DNA from 3 places in the Peribacillus sp. P4_B1 genome. Region 1 is predicted to be linked to each of the others. Evidence: riboswitches for the same ligand, from Rfam matches in the RefSeq annotation. Region 1 holds a riboswitch; each other region holds the start of a gene.

Evidence for each region. A riboswitch is a leader RNA that binds a small molecule or an ion and turns the genes downstream of it on or off. The one in region 1 is predicted to bind thiamine pyrophosphate.
Region 2: another riboswitch for thiamine pyrophosphate. It lies ahead of tenA (thiaminase II); the one in region 1 lies ahead of tenA (thiaminase II).
Region 3: another riboswitch for thiamine pyrophosphate. It lies ahead of thiT (energy-coupled thiamine transporter ThiT); the one in region 1 lies ahead of tenA (thiaminase II).

Annotation. Positions count from the first base shown of each region.
Region 1 covers NZ_JBFUHM010000013.1:7,577-15,426, forward strand. The annotation lists gene thiO (glycine oxidase ThiO) at 1-914, opposite strand, end outside; gene AC1DVK_RS09665 (thiamine phosphate synthase) at 916-1,527, opposite strand; gene AC1DVK_RS09670 (energy-coupling factor transporter transmembrane component T family protein) at 1,568-2,344, opposite strand; gene AC1DVK_RS09675 (ABC transporter ATP-binding protein) at 2,361-3,821, opposite strand; gene AC1DVK_RS09680 (ECF transporter S component) at 3,834-4,418, opposite strand; gene tenA (thiaminase II) at 4,432-5,115, opposite strand; TPP riboswitch at 5,252-5,380, opposite strand; gene AC1DVK_RS09690 (hypothetical protein) at 5,573-5,743, opposite strand; gene AC1DVK_RS09695 (NADH:flavin oxidoreductase) at 5,970-7,010, opposite strand; gene AC1DVK_RS09700 (SDR family NAD(P)-dependent oxidoreductase) at 7,168-7,850, opposite strand, start outside.
Region 2 covers NZ_JBFUHM010000006.1:51,204-59,053, forward strand. The annotation lists gene AC1DVK_RS04945 (Fur-regulated basic protein FbpA) at 196-384, opposite strand; SAM riboswitch class I at 561-665, opposite strand; TPP riboswitch at 825-929, shown strand; partial or broken gene tenA (thiaminase II) at 1,024-1,700, shown strand; gene thiW (energy coupling factor transporter S component ThiW) at 1,715-2,236, shown strand; gene thiD (bifunctional hydroxymethylpyrimidine kinase/phosphomethylpyrimidine kinase) at 2,205-3,011, shown strand; gene thiM (hydroxyethylthiazole kinase) at 3,008-3,823, shown strand; gene thiE (thiamine phosphate synthase) at 3,804-4,436, shown strand; gene AC1DVK_RS04975 (MFS transporter) at 4,472-5,677, opposite strand; gene AC1DVK_RS04980 (aldehyde dehydrogenase family protein) at 5,948-7,435, shown strand; gene AC1DVK_RS04985 (aminopeptidase) at 7,850-7,850, shown strand, end outside.
Region 3 covers NZ_JBFUHM010000018.1:31,332-39,181, reverse strand. The annotation lists partial or broken gene AC1DVK_RS12515 (transposase) at 641-807, shown strand; gene iadA (beta-aspartyl-peptidase) at 870-2,045, opposite strand; gene AC1DVK_RS12505 (hypothetical protein) at 2,241-2,549, shown strand; gene AC1DVK_RS12500 (transglycosylase domain-containing protein) at 2,747-4,783, opposite strand; gene AC1DVK_RS12495 (universal stress protein) at 5,084-5,611, shown strand; gene thiT (energy-coupled thiamine transporter ThiT) at 5,696-6,274, opposite strand; TPP riboswitch at 6,384-6,485, opposite strand; gene AC1DVK_RS12485 (cation diffusion facilitator family transporter) at 6,721-7,608, shown strand; gene AC1DVK_RS12480 (histidine kinase N-terminal domain-containing protein) at 7,843-7,850, shown strand, end outside.

The DNA of each region.
Region 1 (7,850 bases):
GCCCATGTCTTTTCCCACTCGGTTTCTTTAATTGCCGGAAGCAATTGCGTTGCCTTTTCTATTAACGTTGAGATCCCTTCCATACTTACCTTTTGATCGAAAGTGTTCGCTTTTACCGTTGCCCCGACAATGATTCTCCCGCCAACTTTGGGTACAAGATAGCAGCCATGTGAAAAGATCGTTTTTTCAAGCAATGGACGATCAGTCAGGACGGAGAAGCACTCCCCCTTTATCGGATAGGTATCGAGGTTTATTCCTGACTTTTCAAGGAGGAAAGCACTCCAAGCCCCACTTGCCACAATTACATTTTCACTTGAAAATTCGCCTATATTAGTGGACACTCCTTTTACATATCCATTTTCCGTACGTAAATCAAAAACATGGACAAATTCCTTTATATCCACACCAAGGGCAGCTGCAGATTTAGTAAAAGCGAGCGACAGACTTGTTGCTGAAACTTGTCCATCCCCCGGAATGAACATGCCTCCCTTAATCTCATCCGAAAGAAGCGGTTCCGTTTTCCTTATTTCGGCAGTAGATAACCATTCCGCCTCAAGTCCCGCATCTTGCTGGACTTTGATCATTTTCTTCAACTCTGCAACCTGGTCATCCGTAAGCGCCACCTTAAACATACCCTTATTCACTAATTCGATGTCTATTCCACTTATGTCTTTCAATTCTTTCGACAGTGCAGGAAACATCCCCCTGCTTCGGCTTGCCAATGTAAAGAGCGGGTTATCTGCATCCAGCTCAGCCTGTGCTCCTAACATCCCGGCTGCAGCACCGGAAGCTTTACTGGCAAGTCTATCTTTTTCCAATAAAAGGACCTTTTTACCTCGTTTGGCTAATTGAAAAGCAATGGATCCACCAATTACTCCTCCCCCAACAATGATTGCATCATATATGGAATTCATCTTATGTCTCCTTTCCTAAAGACTTCGAATATTCTTTAACGGCTCTAACCGGATTTTCCGCTTCAAGCACACCTGACATGACTGCAATTCCTTGTGCCCCAGCATCGCGCACGATTTGACAATTGGAGGGTGTTATTCCGCCTATTGCAATAATCGGAAGATTGACATTTTTTGTGATTGCATGTAGCTCCTCAACTCCCTTAGGAGGAAGACCGCGTTTTGAATCCGTTTCAAAAACATGACCATATATCGCGTAATTGGCACCGTAGCAAAAAGCGGCTTTTGCTTCATCCATGGAATGGATCGAACAGCCAACACTCATCCCTGGAAATGCTCTTTTTACGACTCCTGCATCTAAACTATGAAAAGCCAATTGCACACCAAATACTTTGTGCGCCCAGGCTACATCCACCCTGTCATTAATGATGATCTTAGAAAGCGGAATCTTATTATTATGTAACAGGGTCACTGCTCGATAGAGTTCTGATGCATTCATATTTTTTTCCCTTAGATAGAAGAAATCAACATGTTCCTGAATGTTTGAAGCGATTTCTACGAACTTTTCAATTGGCTGTTTTCCAGTAGAAATAATATGCAATTCTTGTGCATTCATACTTAGAACCCCTAACTAGTAAACTTGCAATCTCATAAAATCAAATAGGTAGTAGCGGGAAATGAACCGATAGATAAAACGCTGCCAACAGCAGGATGATAAAATACAGAATGAATCCATGGTCTTTTATTGAAAACCCAAATTCATAATAGTATGTTCGATCCCGAGTGTCTGTAAATCGCTTCGCCTCCATCGCAACCGCGATTCTGTGAGCACGTCTGATGCTTCCGGATAACAATGGGATGGAATAGGCTTTCATTTTATAATATACCGATCTGATCCCTTTTCCCCTTTCGAAACCGCGTACCTTCATCGCGTTTCGTATCGTTTGTAACTCTTCCATCATGATGGGGATGAGCCTTAAAGCTGCCATGAAACTATAAGCATATTTCGGTTTAAGCTTAACTTGCTGCATTAAGGAATAAAACAAGTTCACAGGTCTCGTCGTCAAGGAAAAAGTTAAACCAAGTGCCGCAAAAAGCAAAGCTCGAAAGCCTACCAGTAATCCCCTCATGAAACTTTCTTCCGTAATCGATATAAGACCCCACTTAAACCAAAGTGTCTCACCTTTACCGAATAAAATCATTGCTAGAGAAGTGGATATAAAAATGAAACAAAAAGGGATTGACAAAAGTAAGATGCGTTTCATCGAATGCCCCGTAAAACACAAAAATAAGAATAAAACACCAATGGTCACATTCATCATATAATTCAGATCATGAATGAATAATGCCACAATGCATAAAACAAGCAATGCGCATAGTTTAAGGCTTGGATTAACCTTATGGAGCCATGTTTCTGCACTTGAAACATTCATCTACATGACACTCCTTTTAAAATGATAAAACTTTGGTCTCCATAAATCCGGATTGCGTGTTGACCTTTTCATCACTTATTACATTTCCGTCTTTAACCGTCCAGATCCTGGTTGCAAAGTTTCTCGAAATATGATCGTCATGAGTTACCATGATCACTGTTGTTCCGCGCCTTCGATATTCCTCAAACCATTCCAGTAATGCAAAGGTATTTTTCGAATCTTGGCCAAAGGTAGGCTCATCCAAGAGAATGATTTTTTTGTCTATGACGATAGAGGCAGCTACGCTTAAGCGACGCTTTTGACCCATTGATAATTGAAATGGATGTTTATCCCGATGGGCCTCTAGGCGGAACACTTCAAGCAATGATTGAACTCTCTCCATTATTTCTTGTTGTGGCCTTTTTCCAATTCGCAATGAATAAGCAATCTCTTCATATACAGAATTTGCAATGAACTGAAACTCAGGATTTTGAAAGACAAACGTCATATGATCGGTTAGATTTTTCATCCTTTTAATAGGGGCTCCCATTAATTCATACGTACCATTCGTTTTTATGAACTGCATCAGTGCATGCAAAAGAGTACTCTTTCCCGCGCCATTTTCTCCCCTGATTACAATCCATTCCCCTGAATGGACCATCAATTCTTCAACCTTGATTTTTTCCTCTTTATTCCGAAAACCGCTAAAGCCTTGCACATGCACTAAGGGTGAACCGTCTGCAAATTGTTGTTCCCGAATGGGGGCATTCTCTTGTATATATTCATCCCAAACACCAGGGAACCAAATTCCATGTTCTTTCATTTCCTTTTTATATAGTGAAAGGATGGTATCTCTTGGACCATCAGCCATGATTTCACCTTCACCGTTAAAAAGCACGATTCGTTCGATGAATTCTAAAACATGGTCGATTTTATGCTCGACGATAATTACCGTTTTGTCTCGACCGACTTCCTTCAACAAATCCCAGATTTCTTTAGTTCCTTCCGGATCAAGCATGGCGGTTGGTTCATCTAAAAATATCACTTCCGGTTCAAGGGCCAATACTGAAGCGATTGCCAGACGCTGTTTCATCCCGCCTGATAATGTTTCTATACTTGTATGGCCTAGGTTCAATCCTACTTTACGAATATGATTTTGGATTTTCTCATTCATTTCTTCTTTAGGGACGGAAAGGTTCTCAAGGACGAAGGCAATTTCCTCATCGGCAAATGGCATGCAAAACTGACTATCAGGGTCTTGAAAAACATATCCCCATGAAGAAGCGCATTTCAATTTCTCCGCTTTCATCGGGACTTCGATGGAATTCGGAATCAATCCGCTTAACACTTGCAAAAGAGTCGACTTACCACATCCTGATGGTCCCAACAATAGAACTTTTTCACCTTTATCAATCGAGACGGATAGGTCCTTGAAAATCAAAGACCCATCACCTGGAAATTTCATTCTTAACTTCTCAACAGAAACGATTGGTTTCATGGCCATCAACCTCTACTTTTGGTCCAGTTCTGCATAATCTTTACTTGAAACTGGACGAACTAGATTAGTTACTCCTGTTGCTTCCAGGACTTTAACTAGATAATAAGCAGTTACACCTGCAAAGAATATGGAACCCACAAACCTCGCTATCATGAATAACGATAAATTCCAAAGAGTGAGAGCACCTATTTCCCCGTAGGCAAAATCCATTATTACTGATGCAAGGCAGGAAGCTATCGCAGCTAAAACGGCCACCGGCATATTGAATTTTTTATATTTGAACGCCATGAATACCAGTTCAGCGAACAAACCTTGGACCACCCCATATAAGAGTACGGACAGCCCCCATGGTGAACCTAGAAAGAATTCACCTGAAGCTGCAGCTATCTCTGCCAGAAGTGCCACACCCGGTTTCCGTAAAATCAAAAAGGCGACGGGGCCAGCTATAAACCACATTCCATAAATAAGTTGATCTAGATGTAATCCTAATGGTTTAACGGAATAATAAATCGAACCCCAAAGGATATAAACGATTCCAAATGCTACGGAAATCACGATCGTGACTAATATATCCGTTAATTTCAATCCTTTTTTCATGTTTCAATCTCCTTTATACTTCTAGTATTTCCTTATGCACAGGCCATGTCTCTAAACGATAAGCCATTTCCCAAAATGAGTACTCATATTGGCTGCTAAGGATAAAATGCTCCTTCATTCTTTCCTTATCTTCATCTGTTACCTTTTCAGCAATCTCATCAAGCCTGGCAATTTGTTCTTCTACCAAAGAGCGGAACCACTCTCCGCCGTAAGCTGCTATCCATTCTTGATAAATCGGCTCTTCCGGTTTACACTCTTGCAGCTTTTCACCTATTTCATAATACAGCCAATAACATGGCAAGATAGCCGCAATAACGTCACCTAAATGTCCAGAATATGCCGCACGATACATATGGGAAGTGTAAGCATAGGCAGTCGGGGCAGGTTTGAAACTTTCCCGTTCTTCTTTGGTGATGCCTAATCTCTCAGAAAAATTTTCATGAAGCTTCAACTCCGCTTCATATGTTCCCTGTGCGTGGCCGGCAAGCCTGCTTGTTGTATGTAAATCTGTAGCCTTGACTGCTCCTAAAGCTTGAACTCTAGCAAAATGAGATAAATAATAGGCATCCTGCTTGACATAAAAACGAAAACACTCTATTGGCAATGTGCCATCTCCTATTCCTGCAACAAACGGGTGATTAAAGCTAGCTTCCCAAATATGATCAACTTCCTGGCGGATTTCCTCTGAAAACTTCATGTCCATTACCTCCAAATTCTATTTTTTTATGAATGATACGGATAAAAGCCTTTTATAACCCCTTTTTTTTGCAAATAAAAAACCACTTTCTTTAACGTAAAGAAAGTGGTTGTACTTGAAATAATACAGAAACGTATTTTCCCAGACCCCACTTCCCTACGCTGGTATAAACCAGATCAGGTTCTAAGGGTCTTAAAGTCATACTTTAATCTCAGCTTCTCAGGTAAAATCAGTTTTTACCTATAAAGCACCCCTAGTGGTACAAATTGTATATATATTTCATTTGCCTTTATATTAACACGATAAATCCAATTGTCAAACGTATTAGAAAAGTTTTCAATCAAAGATGTTCATTATTAATCTTTTGGATTACTAGTCTTTCAATCTTCTAATACGCTAAGGATGAAGAAAAGAGGATGCCGCAGCCCCCCATTCTCTATGGAATAATAAGATACTCTTATCCTCTTTTTTTAAGGCTGTTTTCACATACTTTGTTGCTATTTACCAGGTAGTGAGTTGTGGTTGATTTCCCCTCCAGATGCTCGCTTTCCGCGGGGCGGGCGGTGCTCCCGCAGGAGTCTCGCACTTCCGCTCCAATCAACCTTAAATAGTTTCGTTTTAAAAACAACAATCTTTACGAAAAGAGTCTTTTTTAAAGACAGACATAACAAAATATTATGCATCAAAGTATTGGATAGATTGGATCTCTTAATTTGAATTCATAGTTTTCGTCTACAGTCCCTACAACTTTATCGCTGTCATAAATCTCCATATGCTTCGCTGTGCGGCAATCGTATAGCACTTTTATCCATAAACTCCAGAATGTATCTTGTGTTAACTAATCAAACGGAGGCTTAATGAAGTGTTCTCACTGACTCAGATGTAAAGGGAACCAATTCAGCTGTTCGGCCGTCACGAATCTTGTTTACCCAAGCAGGATCAACCATTAATGCCCGACCCACGGCTACCAGATCAAATTCTTCACGTTCAAGCCTTTCGATTAACCCGTCGATCTTGGTATTTTTGGCACTCTTTCCTTCCGTAAAGTGACTCGTAAAATCGTTATCCAGACCGACCGATCCAACCGTAATCGTCGGTTTACCCGTCAGCTTTTTTGTCCATCCGGCGAGATTCAGATTGGAGCCTTCGAACTCAGGCTCCCAGAAACGGCGGGTCGAGCAGTGGAAAATATCGACGCCCGCATCGGAAAGTGGCGTCAGGAACCGTTCCAGCAGCGCCGGCGTTGCTGCCAGTTTCGCTGTAAAATCCGTCTGCTTCCATTGCGAGAACCGCAGCACAATCGGGAATTCCGGTCCGACGGCACGGCGGCAAGCTTCGATGACCTCGACCGCGAAGCGGGTGCGGGCAACCATGTCGCCGCCATAGCTGTCGGTACGCGGGTTCGTTTTCTCCCAGAAGAATTGGTCGATCAAATATCCATGCGCACCGTGAAGCTCAATGCCGTCGAAGCCAAGCCGCTTGGCTTCGAATGCTGCCTGCGCAAAGGCTTGAACGATTGCGGCGATATCCAATTCCGAATAATCGCCAACATGGCCTCGCGCACCCATATGCCAAATCTGCGGAATAATCCGTCCGCCTACTTCGTGTACAGCAGCCACGACGTTTGCCCAACCGTTTAATGCAGCTTCGCCATAGAAATGCGGTACATTGGCTTGATTGGACGAATCCGAATGATTAATCACCGTACCTTCTGTCACGATAAGTCCAACGCCATTTTCAGCCCTGCGGCGATAATAGGCGGCCACATCCGGACCAGGCACTCCTTCAGGAGAAAATTGTCTCGTCATCGGTGCCATCACTATACGATTTGCCAGCGTCGTATTTCCGAATGCGAATGGTTTAAACAAGTTTTGAATTGATTGAGAATAATTCATAATTGACCTCCAAATAATTGAAATAGTGTTGTAGAATATATCCACAACAGATTAGTAATTGCGTTCTTTGCTGAGAGCATCGTTCGGATAAGTTAGGAGCCCTTGGCTGGGTTGTCAGGCCGTAATCAACAGCCAATCCTGGCCGCCCTCCATAAGGTCAATCCCCCGTTCTGTCCTGCATGGATCTGACCATACGGGTCATCATCTTGCGCGGCATTAATCGCGGAATGAACGCCACGAACCGGTTGCGAGCCCCTGGCATAATGAGTGTCTTCCCGCGCAAGAAGCCTCGGTACCCTTCCTCAGCCACCTGCCCGGCCTCCATTATAGCCCCACTCTGGAACAGCTTCGAGGCGCCCATACCCGAGCGATCGACGAATCCGGTTGACGTCAGCCCCGGACATAGTGCCGTCACAGTAACACCCGTGCCGCTCACCTCGTTCTCGAGAGCCTCGGTGAACGACAGCACGTACGCCTTCGTCGCGTAGTAAACCGACATCATAGGTCCCGGAAAAAAACCCACCAATGAAGCAACATTCATAATGCCTCCTTGGCCCCGTTTGACCATATCTGGCAAGAACAACTTCGTCATAACAGTCAGAGCCTTGATATTGACATCAATCATATTCGTCTCTTGCTCCAACTTCGTTTCCAAGAATGTCCCGTACAAACCGAAGCCGGCATTATTGACAAGATAGTCGACGACAACCCCCTTCTCCTTAAGCTCCGCGACAATCTCCTCCGGTACGCCGGGTGATGCGACATCCTTGGCGATGACTGTCGTTTGGATGCCATATTTATTCCGATATTCCTTCGCTAGTTCCAAAAGTTTACCCTCGC
Region 2 (7,850 bases), on a different contig from region 1:
GTTAAAATCAACTATTTATTTGAAATTAAATGTGTAATTTTACTGTTTAAATGTGACAAAAAGCCTATTTCATTTTCTAAATATGTATATATTGTGTCATCCCCTATATAAACACAAATAAAAAAAGCATCCACAAGTATAGACTGCGAATGCTTACATCATATCCCTTATCCCAAGATTATAGCCTATCGGATACTATGTCATCCATTCCGAAGGAGACTCGTTATTTGGTCTATTTATTACAATCTTATATTCATTTTCAAGTACTTTTAACGGGGCATCATAAAGGTGCCTTTCATCAGAGGTTTTGTATACTCCATTGGCCAATAACTCTTCAATAAGCATTGCCTTCCTCTGTTCAATCCTCTTAAATAATTCTGCCATGTAAATGGCTCCTTTCCTAGTCATCATAGAGCCCGCTTCTAGTTGAGCTAAACTGTATTAACCGGTTTGATTTCACCAAATTATATATACCTTTTCTAGTATGCCACTAAACGTTATTCCGCAAAAATAAAAGCCTCTTCTAATTCAAGAAGAGGCTTACAGTGTCCGTATGGCTCTTCTTATCTTCCAAGCAAATGCTTGTTGGATTTAGCACAGTTCCCAAAATGGGTCTGCTGCCGAGGTTTCTTTGGGCCAAGTCCCTCCACCTCTCTGGATAAGAATTCAATATATAAATGATGTAGAAATGATTTTATCCCAATAAACATCAAAAGTCAATTACCTGGTTCTTCCTTTTCCACTTGCCATAAATGGGTTTCCCCTTTCAAATGTGGGTTGCATTTTCTTGTCTTTCTGATATGATGTCAGTAATTACATACAATTCACACCACTAGGGGAGTCTTTTTTTAGACTGAGATGGAATTAGTTCCGGACCCTTTGAACCTGAACCGGCTCATACCGGCGGAGGGAAGTGGATGATATCGTCCATTTGCAGACTTTATCCATCTACCCCGTTCCGTATTCAGGAGCGGTTTTTTTTATGGATGTAAATAGGGGATCTATTCTAAAGGAGGATGAACAATGGAGAATACTAAATTAGAAACCTTCAGTGAAAGACTTCATGGACGGGCAAAAGAAATTTGGAAAAGGAACCATTCACATCCCTTTGTCCAGGCAATTGGAAACGGCACGCTACCTGAAAAGAAGTTTTCTTATTATTTGAAGCAGGACTATATCTATCTCATGGAATATTCCAAGCTTTTTGCTCTAGGTGTCATCAAAGCTCATAATATCGAAACCATGGCAAGATTTTCCAGTATTTTAAATGAAACTCTTCAAGTGGAAATGGATATGCTTCGGAATTCGGAATCAGTACCAAGGAATTGGAAGAAACAGAACCTACGCCTACCACTTTAGCCTATACGGGTTACATGCTAAATGCAGCTCAGCATGGGACTTTGGCAGACCTCATCGCTTGTCTCCTACCATGTGCTTGGGATTATTACGAAATCGGTTTGATATTAAAAAAACAAAATGGTGAAGCATTGGAAAACAACCGCTACGCAGATTGGATAAGGTCCTATTCATCTCCTGAATTCGGTGAGGCACACAAGTGGCTGATTGCTTTATTGGAAGAATTAACAAGAGGCATGCCTGAAAAGGAACTTCTGAGATTAGAAAAGCACTTTTTGGTGACTTCCCGATATGAATATTTATTCTGGGATATGGTTCAAAATGAACAGGATTGGCCACTGTAGGTATTGACATGATGATGAATCCAATCAAGAAAATGACGTTGACTGCCATGATCACGGGTATAACGACTCTGACCAGTTCAATTATTTTCATCCCTGTCGGATTTGCTAAAATCTTCCCGATACAGCATCTGGCAAATGTCCTGACAGCCGTTTTATTGGGACCTGCCTATTCGGTAACACAAGCTTTATTAGTTTCCATCATTAGAAACATGTCTGGTACCGGTTCAATTTTCGCCTTTCCTGGCAGCATGATAGGTGCACTATTGGCTGCCGTCCTTTATCGAAAAACACAAAGCTTGAAATTCGCCTGTCTAGGGGAAGTGATTGGGACCGGCATTCTCGGATCCCTATCCTGTTATCCACTTGCACTCCTCCTATTGGGGGAAAAAGCTGCTCTTTTTGGTTTTTTACCAGCTTTTATGCTTAGTTCATTCGCAGGTGCGCTTTTAGCTTTCATATTACTTAACATACTTCTAAAAAATAATTATATGAAGGGGATTTTTTATGAAAACAGCATTAACCATCGCAGGCTCTGATTCAGGGGGCGGTGCTGGAATACAAGCAGATTTAAAAACATTTTCTGCACATGGTGTCTTTGGAATGTCTGCCATTACAGCCGTTACTGCACAAAACACAATGGAAGTGCGTTCAGTTCAGGCCATCGAAACAGCTATCATCTCGGATCAAATTGCTGCCATCTTTGAGGATATTCATGTCGATGCAGTAAAAATAGGAATGCTTGGATCAAAAGAAATAGTGAAAACAGTCGCTGCGTCCATTAAAACCTACTTACCTTCCATCGTTATCCTTGACCCAGTCATGATTTCAAAAAGCGGCCACCATTTGCTAGACGAAAAAGCTGTCACTGCCTTAAAAATGGAATTACTTCCGCTTGCAACACTTGTAACCCCGAATGTACCAGAAGCGGAAGTCCTTACTGGCTTGTCGATTCGAACGAAACAAGATTTTTACAGGGCATGCATATCCATACATGAACTAGGTTCTAAAGCCGTTTTACTTAAAGGGGGCCATGCAGCAGGAAATCCAAACGATCTTTTTTATGATGGAACTGACTTCCAATGGATCAAGGGAGAACGCATTCATACACAAAACACACATGGTACAGGCTGTACCCTATCATCCGCCATTACATCCAACCTGGCAAATGGACTGCCATTGAAAGAGTCGATTGAACTGGCCAAAACCTATATTTCCGAAGCGATACGTAATAGCTTTTCAATCGGTAGGGGGCATGGACCTGTCCATCATTTTCATTCATTTTCAAAAAAAGAACGGAGTGACTTAATATGAATGTTGCTGCAGCCGATTTATTCGTGAAAGTACGAGAAAGAAAACCTCTCGTTCACCAAATCACCAACTTTGTTACGGTCAACGACTGTGCCAATGTCACCCTTGCCATCGGTGGCTCACCTGTAATGACATCGAGCCCCAGTGAAGTGGCGGATATGGTCAAATTAGCGAATGCATTGGTCCTGAATTTCGGTACGATTGATGATAAAGCCTTAGAAGCAATGGAGATTGCCGGCAAGACGGCAAATGCCCTGAATATCCCAGTCATTTTGGACCCGGTGGGAGTGGGTGCCACCTCCTATCGGACAGAGAAAGTCACAGAGCTCCTAAGTAAGGTTACTTTCCAAATCATTCGCGGAAATGCGAGTGAGATCCTTCGATTGATGGGGGGGGATATCGTTACACGCGGAGTGGATTCAGGGGAACTAGCGATTAGCAATGCAGAGCTGGCTGCACAAGCAGCAAATAATTTGAATAGTATCATCGTGGTCAGCGGGGCTAAGGATGCGGTCAGCGACGGAAAACATACGTCAATTATCGACAACGGGAATCTCCTTTTAACTAATGTTACTGGTACCGGATGCATGGCCACTGCTCTTATCGGCACCTTTTCCGGAGTCACGGACGATTTCTATTCTGCGGCAATTGCCGGTATCTCGACCATGAGCATTTCAGGGGACCTGGCAGCTGCAAAACTTCAAGAAGATGAAGGGACAGGAACGTTTCGAGTGCGATTAATGGATGCAATATCAAGAATGGATAAGGAAATCTGGATGCATGAGGTGAAAATAAATGAAGAAGTCCCAAATTGATTTAAGTCTATATTTAGTTACGGAAGAGTCGATAGCAATAGAAGAATTGACCAAAATCATTGCAGAATCGGTTTCAGGAGGAGTTTCGATCGTACAACTTAGAGAGAAAAACAATTCCTCCCTCTCCTTTTATAAAAAGGCTTCTGCATTAAAACAGTTATTGAGCGAGCTGTCCATTCCCCTTATCATTAATGACCGGGTAGATATAGCACTCGCTGTTGAAGCGGACGGAATTCATATTGGGCAAGATGATCTTCCACTGCCTGTCATCAAACAAATGGTTCCTGACGATATGATTGTCGGTGTTTCAGTCTCCACACTTGAAGAAGCTCTCGAAGCCGAACAAAATGGAGCAGACTATATCGGAGTCGGTTCCGTTTTCCCGACGAAGACCAAACAAGATGCAACGCTAATGGCCATTGAAGATTTGGAGGAAATTTGCCGCAGCGTATCGATTCCTGCCGTAGCAATCGGGGGTATCACAGCCGATAACATTTCCTCACTTTCAGATAGCGGGCTATCCGGTACCGCAGTCGTTTCAGCCATCATGAATGCAGATAGTCCAAAGATTGCCTCCGAACTCCTTTTAAAAATAATAAAAGACTTTAAGTAAAGAAAAGAGGGGACTGATTGGTCCCCTTCCTTCGTTTATGTCAAAACGGTATTCTTTGTTTCCTTCCCAAAAGCCACAGCAGCGGCTCCCACTAGAATAGCAATTGTAAATATGGTGAAAATCGTTGAAATCGGGGTACCGGCAGCAACTAAATACCCTACAAGCAATGGCCCCAGGACACCGCCAATCCTGCCAATACCAGCAGCTAGCCCTGTACCGGTTCCACGAACTGCAGTTGGATACTGCTCAGGTGTATACGCATAAAGCGCACCCCATGCCCCTAAGTTGAAGAAAGATAGGAACATTCCAGAAACTATCAGCAGTGCCAACCCCTCTGCCGATCCAAAGAAAAAGGCACTGATGGCTGTTCCAATTAAGTATGTGATCAAAACGAATTTACGACCCATCTTCTCTATCAGCCATGCAGCTGAAAAATAGCCCGGAAGCTGTGCAAGCGTCATGATCAAAACATATTCAAAGCTTTGAATCATACTGAATCCTTTTAAGACCATCACACTTGGCAGCCATAAAAACATCCCATAATAAGAAAAGACCACGCAAAACCAAAGAATCCACAAAACAAGGGTCTGGCGAGAATATTCCTTTTTCCAGACACTTTTCATGTTGCTTATTACTGTTGGTCTCTGCTTCTTTTCAAGTTCCGTAAATTTCGGTGAATCTGGTAGCTTCAAGCGCAGATACAGTGCATATAAAGCGGGAACTGCACTTAATATCAACGCAACCCTCCAACCATAAGCCGGAATGATGAAATAGGAGATGAGTGCTGCCAATATCCAGCCAACCGCCCAAAAACTTTCAAGGAGGACGACAACCCTTCCCCTTTTACTAGCATCAACACTTTCAGAAACCAATGTCGATGCAACCGGAAGTTCGCCTCCAAGTCCCATTCCAATCAAAAATCGCAATATCAAGAACAAGCTGAGTGTACCGACTGCTGCAGACAGGCCACTTGCGATTGAAAACAATAATAATGTAATGATAAAGACATTCTTGCGTCCGACCCTGTCAGCCATCGCACCAAAGAAAACAGCTCCGACAGCCATCCCTATAGAGTTTATGCTCCCTATCCAGCCAACCTGTTCACTGGTTAAGTTCCATTCCTGTTTCAAAGCAACTATAATGAAAGAAAGCATACCGACATCAAGTGCATCGAACATCCACCCAAGACCCGCAACACTTAATAATTTACGCTGCGATATCGTTTTAACATCATTTCCCATATATTCCTCCTGAAGAACTTTAGACCTTCTAGTTATTTTATCCCTATTCATTTTAACTATTAACTTTAATTTCCGCTATAGTATTTACACATGTCATGACAAAAAACTTCATCGTTTATAAATGAAGAATGACTCTTGATTGGGGTATTATGTCGAATGATAAAGATTGAATATTCCCTTTTTTTCATTTATTATAAAAATTGGCATAGATCATAGCGTTATCAAATAAGTCATCATGTTTTGCTGATATTCATATTCAGGAGGGTACTAATGACAAATCTAACGTTAGAAGTAAGTGGAAAGCTGCAAAAATTTTTAACAGGACCAAAAAAGCTTTATATTAATGGTCAGTTTGTAGAAAGTGCTTCAAAAAAAACCTTCTCCACTCCTAATCCTGCTACAGGACAAAAACTTGCCGAAGTATATGAAGCAGATAAAGAAGATATCGACTTAGCCGTCAAAGCTGCACGGAAAGCATTCGATGAAGGTCCTTGGTCAAGGATGAGCGCCGCTACCCGCAGCAGGCTTATGTATAAGCTGGCAGATTTAATGGAAGAAAACAAAACTGAACTTGCTCAATTGGAAACGCTGGATAATGGGAAACCAATCAGTGAAACTACCAATGCTGACATTCCTTTAGCTATAGAACATATGAGATATTTTGCTGGCTGGTCCACCAAGATTGTTGGACAAACCATTCCGGTAAGTGGAAATTACTTTAACTACACAAAACACGAGGCTGTTGGTGTTGTGGGACAAATCATCCCATGGAACTTTCCGCTTCTTATGGCGATGTGGAAACTTGGAGCGGCACTTGCTACAGGCTGTACGGTAATATTAAAGCCTGCTGAGCAAACACCGCTTTCCGCACTTTATTTGGCTGAATTGTTCGCTGAAGCCGGTTTCCCTGATGGGGTGGTCAATATCGTTCCCGGCTTTGGTGAAACCGCGGGACAAGCACTTGTCGACCATCCGCAAGTAAATAAAATTGCATTTACCGGTTCGACTGAAGTTGGAAAATTGATCATGCGTTCCGCTTCATATTCATTGAAACGGGTCACATTGGAACTTGGTGGGAAATCCCCAAACATCATCCTACCCGATGCGGATTTCTCAAAAGCCATACCTGGAGCTTTGAATGGGGTCATGTTTAACCAAGGGCAGGTATGCTGTGCCGGATCCAGGGTTTATATTCAAAAGAAACATTATGACAACGTTGTTGCCGATATGGCCAGCCATGCAAAAAATATCAAACAAGGGGCAGGTTTAGATCCAAGCACACAAATTGGACCGCTTGTTTCCCAGGAGCAGCAAAATCGGGTAATGGGCTATATTGAAAAAGGGAAAAACGAGGGCGCGGAAGTTCTTGTCGGCGGTAACAAACCGGGTGAACAAGGCTACTTTGTTTCTCCTACCATATTCGCTGGTGTTGAAGAGGAAATGACGATCGCTAAAGAAGAGATTTTCGGGCCGGTCATTGCCGCAATGCCATACGAGGATTTAGACGATGTCATTAACCGCGCAAATGCCAGTGAATATGGATTGGCTGCTGGCTTATGGACAAGCGATTTAGCCAATGCCCATTATGTTGCAGGAAAACTCCGTGCTGGTACAGTGTGGGTGAACTGTTATAACGCTTTCGACGCGGCTTCCCCGTTCGGCGGTTACAAACAATCAGGAATCGGACGTGAAATGGGATCTTATGCACTTGATAACTATTCGGAAGTGAAAAGCGTCTGGATCAATTTGGGTAAGTGATTTTTTGAATATTAGAAAGGGGGTCTCAAAGAGACCCCCTTTCTTTCAGTCCGTGATGAACTGAGAAACAACAAAATTATTGCGACTATTCAAACCTTTCCGATAGTCTTTCCTTCTTTAGTTTTGGTAGGTTGAAACATGGACAAAAAGAATGTTGAAGGCACCTTTACTGCTGGAGCTAGCGCGGGTGTACGTGTTCAAACCCCGGTGATGGTGTTGAGGCGGCCATTAATCACCTATGTGAAATCAATTGGGAATGTTATGTGGACCATGATTTACTGAAAAGTTGTTTTTGATCTTATAATCTTTCATAGAACTATAAAGTTTTTCCATACAACGATGTAAAAAGTTTCTTTTTTATCTGACAATAAGTACAATTATAGATGTAGAAAATGGAAAAGGAGTTTTTAAATGA
Region 3 (7,850 bases), on a different contig from region 1:
ACAGCCCAAAAAGTTTTCATTGGTCTTTTATGTCTGTGAATAATTACTGTTTCATAAACTACATTTGCTTATATAAAAGGATAATACATCCAAGATTTTAATAATATGTTAAATAGAATGAATTTTTCGTATATTACCTTTATTTAGAATGTGTTTTCTTATATCTCACCTTCATTTTGAAAATATGCCCGATTATGGAAAAATCCAATGTAAAATCAGCGGGTTACCGGCAAGTTTTGGGATATGCTCCGACCTTTTCAAGTCACTTGTTAGCTAGCATCCATTCAAGGGCTGCCTAAATAAAAAAAGTACATCCACTATCATCAAAATCAGGATCCAGCACAAAAAGACCCATTATAATCATGGGTCTCAGACTGTTGACAAACGTTTTTTTATGGCTTGTACAATTTGAACGTTGATTGAAACGCAGTGCACTCCCTTTCCGTGGGCGGTCCTCCCTCGGCTTGCGCCTGCGGGGTCTCGCACCATCCGTTTCATCAGCTTTGTGATAAAATTAAAATCTCTTTTGCCTACAGTCTTTATTGTTTAAAATAGAAGCATAAAAACTTGGGGTGATAAGGATGCTTCCAAACATGATTCTAATCAGCGAAATCAACTTGAAATGATTACTTTAGATTAACTGGTGCCAGCGAACCATTTGGTTCGAAAAATGGAGGCCGCCATTGACTTCGCATTCATATATGACTTGGTGAAAGATATGTATTCAGAGGTAGACGCCCAAGTACTAATCCAGTTATTTTAGTTAAACTGACATTTATTCAATATACCTTAGATATTCGCTCGATCGAGGTTTACTTTACCAACAAGATTTCATTTTTCCTTACCCCGCTACACGGTATTAGTAAGATCTATTTTTCAAATGTGCCTTTCACGACCGCTTCACCATCTTTGACCATGATTTGCCCCATCGCGATAACCCTATTTATTTCTAACGTTTGTTTCTTCAATATGATGATATCGGCGTCATTCCCTACCTCAAGCCGACCCTTCTTAGTGAGGTTTAAAATATTTGCCGGATTTTCCGTCACAACTCGTATGGCATCGGCAATTGACACTCCATCCTCGGTGACCGCATCTACGACAGAATCATATAAGGACATGCATGTACCAATGTTCAAACCGCGCAGGTTGCCACTGCCATCGAAGTCAGGCAGGCTTGCTTGCCCATCTGAAGTTAAGGTGATCTGCCTGATATCTACCCCTTCTTCTAGTGCTCTCTTTATTGCTGTACTTGCTTTGACCTCCCCATCTTCAAGGAACTTCTTGATCGTACTTGTCGTAAAATCAATATAACCCCCTTTTTTTGCATATTCCATCCCTGCTTTGAATAAATGCGGATTTCGATTTATATGTGTAGGGTAAAACTGTGTGATCGGTATTTCCGTTGTCTCGACAACTTCTTCAATTACCTGCAAATGGTTTTGACTGTAGCCGACATGAATGTTGACGATACCGCTTTTCCCAGACAACAGACCTCCATTACGCGCTTGAGAGGCCAATTTAGCCAGTTCAGCTACAGTCGGCTGTGAAGAACGATGATCGGCAATGGCAATTTCGCCAACACCGATAATTTTATCCACAAGAATCAAATCATCTTCGATCTTACCGGTTAACGTCTTGACTGGAACTTGATAGGAACCAGTATGAACGAAGCAGCTAATGCCTTCTTCTTCAAGCGCTCTCGCTTTAGCAAGCAGTGCTGGCATGGTCCTTGTCGTCCCATCTGTTCCGATGACCCCTACCAATGTCGTTATACCCGCTAAAGTGGCATCTGTTAATTGGATTTCTGGTGTCCTCGTTTTAAAGCCCCCTTCCCCACCTCCGCCGATAATATGTACGTGAGCATCTATAAAACCCGGAACCACAATTTGGCCACTCGCATCAATCACTTTCATTTCAACGAACTCTGCAGGGACATCAATCTTGTCCTCAATGAAGCCAATTTGCTTTCCAACCAAGAGGATATCTTTTTGGCCCATATATTCCGGACCATAAAGCTCCCCATTTTTAATAAGTGTTAGCATAGTTCGTTCCCCCTCCAAAAATTGAAATTTTCAAATAGGTTTCAAAATCTTTCACTCGGGTAAATATACAACATGACCCGCTAACAATTACATAAAAAAGACCAAACATACTTGTTCATTTTAAAAAGTGTTGTAGCTGAATTGACATCTTGATTATGCTTTTCCAAAAGTATAAAAACAAAAGGAGTAAACGACATGAATAAAGTGATTTCTTCTGATATTAAAACAAATAAAAGATTATCCATGCGACAAATCATGAACCTATATCAAGTTACAAAAGAATTTAAAGGGAATATATATTTTATCTGCAACCATAAATTGGTCGATGCCAAGAAACTTTCGACTTTCGTATCCTTTGTGCTCATTCTTCAAGAGTGTGCAACCATGAAAGTCATACTTGAAGGCGAGAATGTACATGCCATGCTAGAAAAAGTACAGGCTATTTGTAAAGAAAATGATGAAAGTGCATTTGGATTCCAATCGGACCAAACCGTTAATATTTAAATGATTCCAACTACGTCATGAAGAGGGTGTATAGAAGTGAGAACCATTTTAATGGTGATAGGCGCAATCGTCGTAATCGGCATAATAGCAAATCTCATTTTTTAATGAATGATGAAAGACTGTCAATGATTGACAGTCTTTTTTTTATGCTAATTTATTGGAAAGTACGGGCGTGCCATGCTCCCATTTCATGAAAATTACCACGGCACATCCCAATCCCTCCATTTTTTCAAACCATTCCGAATTTCTTTTCCTTTATCAATCCAATATTGCTTCCTTTTGTCCTCCTCTTCTTTCTTTACCTGTTGCTCAGCTATAACTGCCTGTTGTTTAGCTATAAGCGGTCCGATATCTTGAGTATTAAAAGATTGAGATGCTTGATTCTGTAATGCTCTCGACATTATTTTTTGAAAGATGATTGCAGTTCCCTGACTGCTGTGTGTCGTTAAATAATGCTTTTCATCCGTTTTATCATATCCAGCCCATACTGCACCGACCAACGAAGGTGAATAACCGATGAACCATTGATCTTTAACCCCTGATATTCCTTCGATGGGAACTTGTGTTGAACCTGTTTTACCTGCTATTTCATAACCCGATACAGCTGCGTTTTTCCCTGTGCCATATTCCACTGTACCAAGCAACATGGAATTCATTTTATCGACGACGCCTTTAGAGGTTACTTTGGTGCTTTCCTTTTTCCAGGCGGCTACCTCTTTTCCATCATTATTTTCTATTTTTACAATGGCATGGGTTTCCATACGTTCCCCGCTGTTGGCGAATGCTGAAAAGGCTCCTGCCATCTGCAGCGGGGACACACCTTTCTTCATCCCTCCTAAAGCAAGCGACAGATTTCGATCATCCTTTTCATAAGGAATCCCAAACCGTTTAAGAGAATCCAGCCCCTTATCGATGCCAATCTCATTCAAAAGCCAAACCGTTGGTACATTCAAGGAATTCATCACCGCTTCATACATGGGTACTTCTCCTTTATATACACCGCTCAGGTTTGTTGGCTCATATTCCCCAAAGCTCATTTTTTCATCCTTCAAAGGGGCAGTGATGCCGTATCCCTCTTCAACCGCTGGAGTATAAACGACAAGTGGTTTAATGGATGAACCAGGAGATCTTGTCAGCTGGGTTGCCCGGTTATATCCCATAAATTGATGCTTTCCTCTCCCACCGACAATTGCCCTTATCCCTCCTGTTTTAGGATCAAGGAGGACTGATCCACTTTGAACCATTTCTCCTGTACTCGTTCCAACTGGAAAATTGGCTTCATTCGCATACACGGATTCTGTAGCCTGCTGCATGGATTGGTCCAGTGTCGTGTATATTTTATAGCCCTTTGAAAGCAGGTCCTCAAGCTTTATTCCATATTTGCTTGATGCTTCCGATAAAACATGATCGACATAATAAGGGTACTTCCCTTTTAATGGATCGGTTTCCTTCTCCCCCATGTGAAGTGTCACTGTATCTTTTTTTGCAGCCGCTGCTTCATCTTTCGTCAAATAACCATGTTCCGCCATTTTAGAAAGAACCAAATTACGCCGCTTCACTGCCCCGTCTAAGTTCTTATATGGATCAAGTTTGGATGGCAAGTTAATGACACCTGCCAGCAAGGCTCCCTCGGCAACGGTCAATTCAGAGACCTCTTTGGAAAAGTAAATATTTGCGGCCTTTTTAATTCCCCATGCCCCATGGCCAAAATAAACTTGATTCAAATACATATCCAGAATTTCAGCTTTTGTATATTTATCTTCAACTTCCTGGGCCAGAAAAAACTCTTCAATCTTCCTCTTCAGTGTTCGATTCGACTCCAGCATCGTAATCTTCACAAGCTGCTGGGTAAGCGTGCTCCCTCCTTCAACAACACTTCCGGCCTTCGCATTTTTAATCAGCGCTCGCAAAATCCCTTGATAATCTATGCCGTGATGTTCATAAAAACGGTGATCCTCAATGGAAACCACCGCTTGTTTCATATGTTCCGGTATTTCATCTATCGAAACACCTTCGGATTTATTTGCCGTGATCGTGCTGGCAAGATTTCCATCCCGATCATAGATTCCTGTTGGTTGCTGAAGAATATTTTGAAGATGGCTTATATCTGCAACCTGTCTGAAATAAAAAAGTGAACCGGCGCCTAAAACCACAATCACCAATATAATAATTAGACCTAATTTCACTAACCCTCTCATTTGTACCCCCATTTTCCAATCTGCGACATGTTTCATTAAAAATATTTTACCCCTTTTATTAAAGAAAACTCGTCGATTGACTAAAAGGCCTAAGCTAAGTCGCCTTTTCTTTAGCACTATACCCGGGTATCGGTTTCGTTGCCGATGATACCCCCTTCACCGAATGAAAAATAAGCCCGCGACTAATTGAAGGACCAGGATTTTCATCCTACCATTTTTAATAATGACCGTATCTATCCTTTACCCGTAATTTGCAATCTATATACCGATTAATGGCGTGAACCCCTTAAAAAGTGGGTATAACACTTTAAAGACTTATAAAAGGGGAGAGATGGCATGAAAAAAAATTTAAAACATATTGTCGTCGCTTTTGATGGAAATGAAGAAAGTAAACGTGCAGTGGAATATGGAGCAACATTGAAAAAGGCCTTTCCTGAGGCCGAGCTGACCGTAGTTCATGTCCTATTTGATAAGGTTGAGCAGCGTATCATGGGAAACGCCTCGGCGCCGGGGTTTGTACCGGCTGCTGGATTTTATGTGGATCCCGTCCAGACACATCCCGTCGTTGAAGTCGAACAACCAGAAATTCAAATGGTCAATAACACCCCTTCCGCCGTTGAGAGTAGTGTTCAGAACGCAGAAAGTAATACGTTGAGATTGCTAAGTGAATGTCAAGTCAAGGGGAAATTCGAGATATTGGAAGGACATGCGCCAGATAGCGTATGTGAATATGCGGCAAGAACTGCTGCCGACCTCATCGTTGTAGGCAATAGCGCTAAAAGCGGTTTGGAAAAATTCTTTCTTGGCAGTACAAGCAGCTCCATTGCGAAAAACGCACCCTGTTCGGTATTCATTGCAAAATGAGGATTGAGCCGTTTCGCCCTGTAAGACTCAATTTGCTTAATCTCCGAAAAAAGCCGAATTCTTTATAGAATCCGGCTTTTTTTGTTAATAGGCTTTTTTCAGTAATACACTTGAAGCAGCCGAATATAACATCATCACCACAAGGGCCGATAAAATAAAACTGATCAGCATATAAGTCCCATTATAAATGAATGAATAAATCACTACTGGCTGTCCTTTTGGAGCTGCAGAGCCAAAAAACACGATTCCGGATATGAAATGACACAGAAACCTCAGAAAACTGCCCAAAAACATGCCGCCAATCCCATACCACTTCGCTTTGGAACGCTTTTCCTTTTTATAGCTATTTACAAACTTATTCATGAATACACCGGATATCCCGACAACCGTAAAGGCAAGATAATAATCAATGAAGCCTTGAATCGGCGTGCTGATCCATGCTGTACCACTGACGATCTGCAAAAGCCCAAGTAACAATCCGGTTAACATACCACCTTTGATGCCCCACCGATATGCCATCAGAAAAATCGGTACCATGGCTATTGAAATCGAGCCTCCTTGCGGCCAGATTCTTGAAAAAATGAATCCAGAAACCAAATCCAGTAATAAAGCCAGTGAAGCAAAAATGGCAACCTCTGTCATGAATAACGTTTTATTTTTCATCATGTCTCTCCCTTCTCCAAAAATGAAAAATGTCCATGAGTTCCCTCCCTGCCAGATTTTGCACAAACAAAAAAGCAACACCGGGGCGGTAATGGATGCCCAGTATTGCTTGTATCCAAAACCACATCCCTACGCTAGTGTTAACTATCAGGTTCATAGGGTCTGAACTCAACCGTTCACTCTCAGCCTTTTGGCTCCCCTTGTGGAAGTATTTAATTTTCGATCCTCGGTTAGAATATACTACTAGTTTCTATAAAAGACAACTTAAAGAAAATGTCATATCATAAAAACTTACCACTCCCATATTTATGGAGGTACCCTTTCTTTTAACCAACTTCAATACATCTGCAATTAACCAGGTTAGATGGCTAAATGCAACAACTTTTCTATAGACTCACTAAGGTTTGTTTTGATATCTTTTAATTTACACCGGGGAGGGATTAGACATGGATAAACATTCGATTTCAGCTGAAAAAGGCGCCTACATAAGCATTGCCGCTTACATATTCTTGTCTGCTCTTAAATTGTCATTCGGTTATTTCGGTGATTCTAAAGGGCTTTGGGCAGATGGTTTAAATAATACGACCGACATCATCGCTTCCATAGCCGTATTGATTGGTTTGAAAATTTCGAAGAGACCTCCTGATGATAATCATTCATATGGTCATTTACGGGCAGAAACCATAGCCTCGCTGGTAGCTGCCTTCATCATGATTACCGTGGGCATCCAGGTTGTTTACAGTGCTATAGAATCCTTCTTCCAGCAAGATTCAACAACCGTTCCAAATATGCTGACCGGTTATGTCGCTCTTTTCTCTGCAATCTTCATGTACGGAATCTACCGTTATAACTTAGCGTTAAGTAAAAAGATCAACAGCTCTTCCATCTACGCCGTTGCACAGGATAATCGTTCCGATGCCCTTGTCAGTGTTGGTGCTTTTATAGGAATCATCGGTACTAAGATGGGAATCCCTTGGCTGGATGCGATAGCTGCTGCTGTAGTAGGGATCATCATCTGTAAAACGGCCTGGGATATCTTCCGTGATGCATCCATCTCTTTAACCGATGGTTTCGACGAGCAGCTCCTGCAAAAGATCGGACAAACCATTATACTGACAGAAGGCGTTAAGGACATGAGTGAAATTAAAGCCCGTATGCACGGAAGTGAAATCCTGCTCGAAACTACCGTACATGTTAACCCTCTTTTGACCGTCATCCAAGGTCACGATATTACGGTTAAAATCGAAGAGAATCTTTTGAAGGAATATAACATCCAGCATGTGATCGTTCACATTGAACCATATGCATTTAATAAAAAAGGTAACCGTCATTAACTTTGCGGATACCTTTTTTTATTATTAAATCCTGCAATTCCTTTAATAAAACTGTGTCAAAAAAAGGTATTTATCGATTAATTGCCGAATATTTATCCAATTGACACATGTGTAAAAAACATTAATCTGTTATCATAAAAGCAAAATAATTATTTTAATATTTTGTATTTTATTCAAATAAATTAATTTCTGGGTCGAAAGTAAAATTCATTTTCCTACAGTATGGAGGGCAAAATGGTATC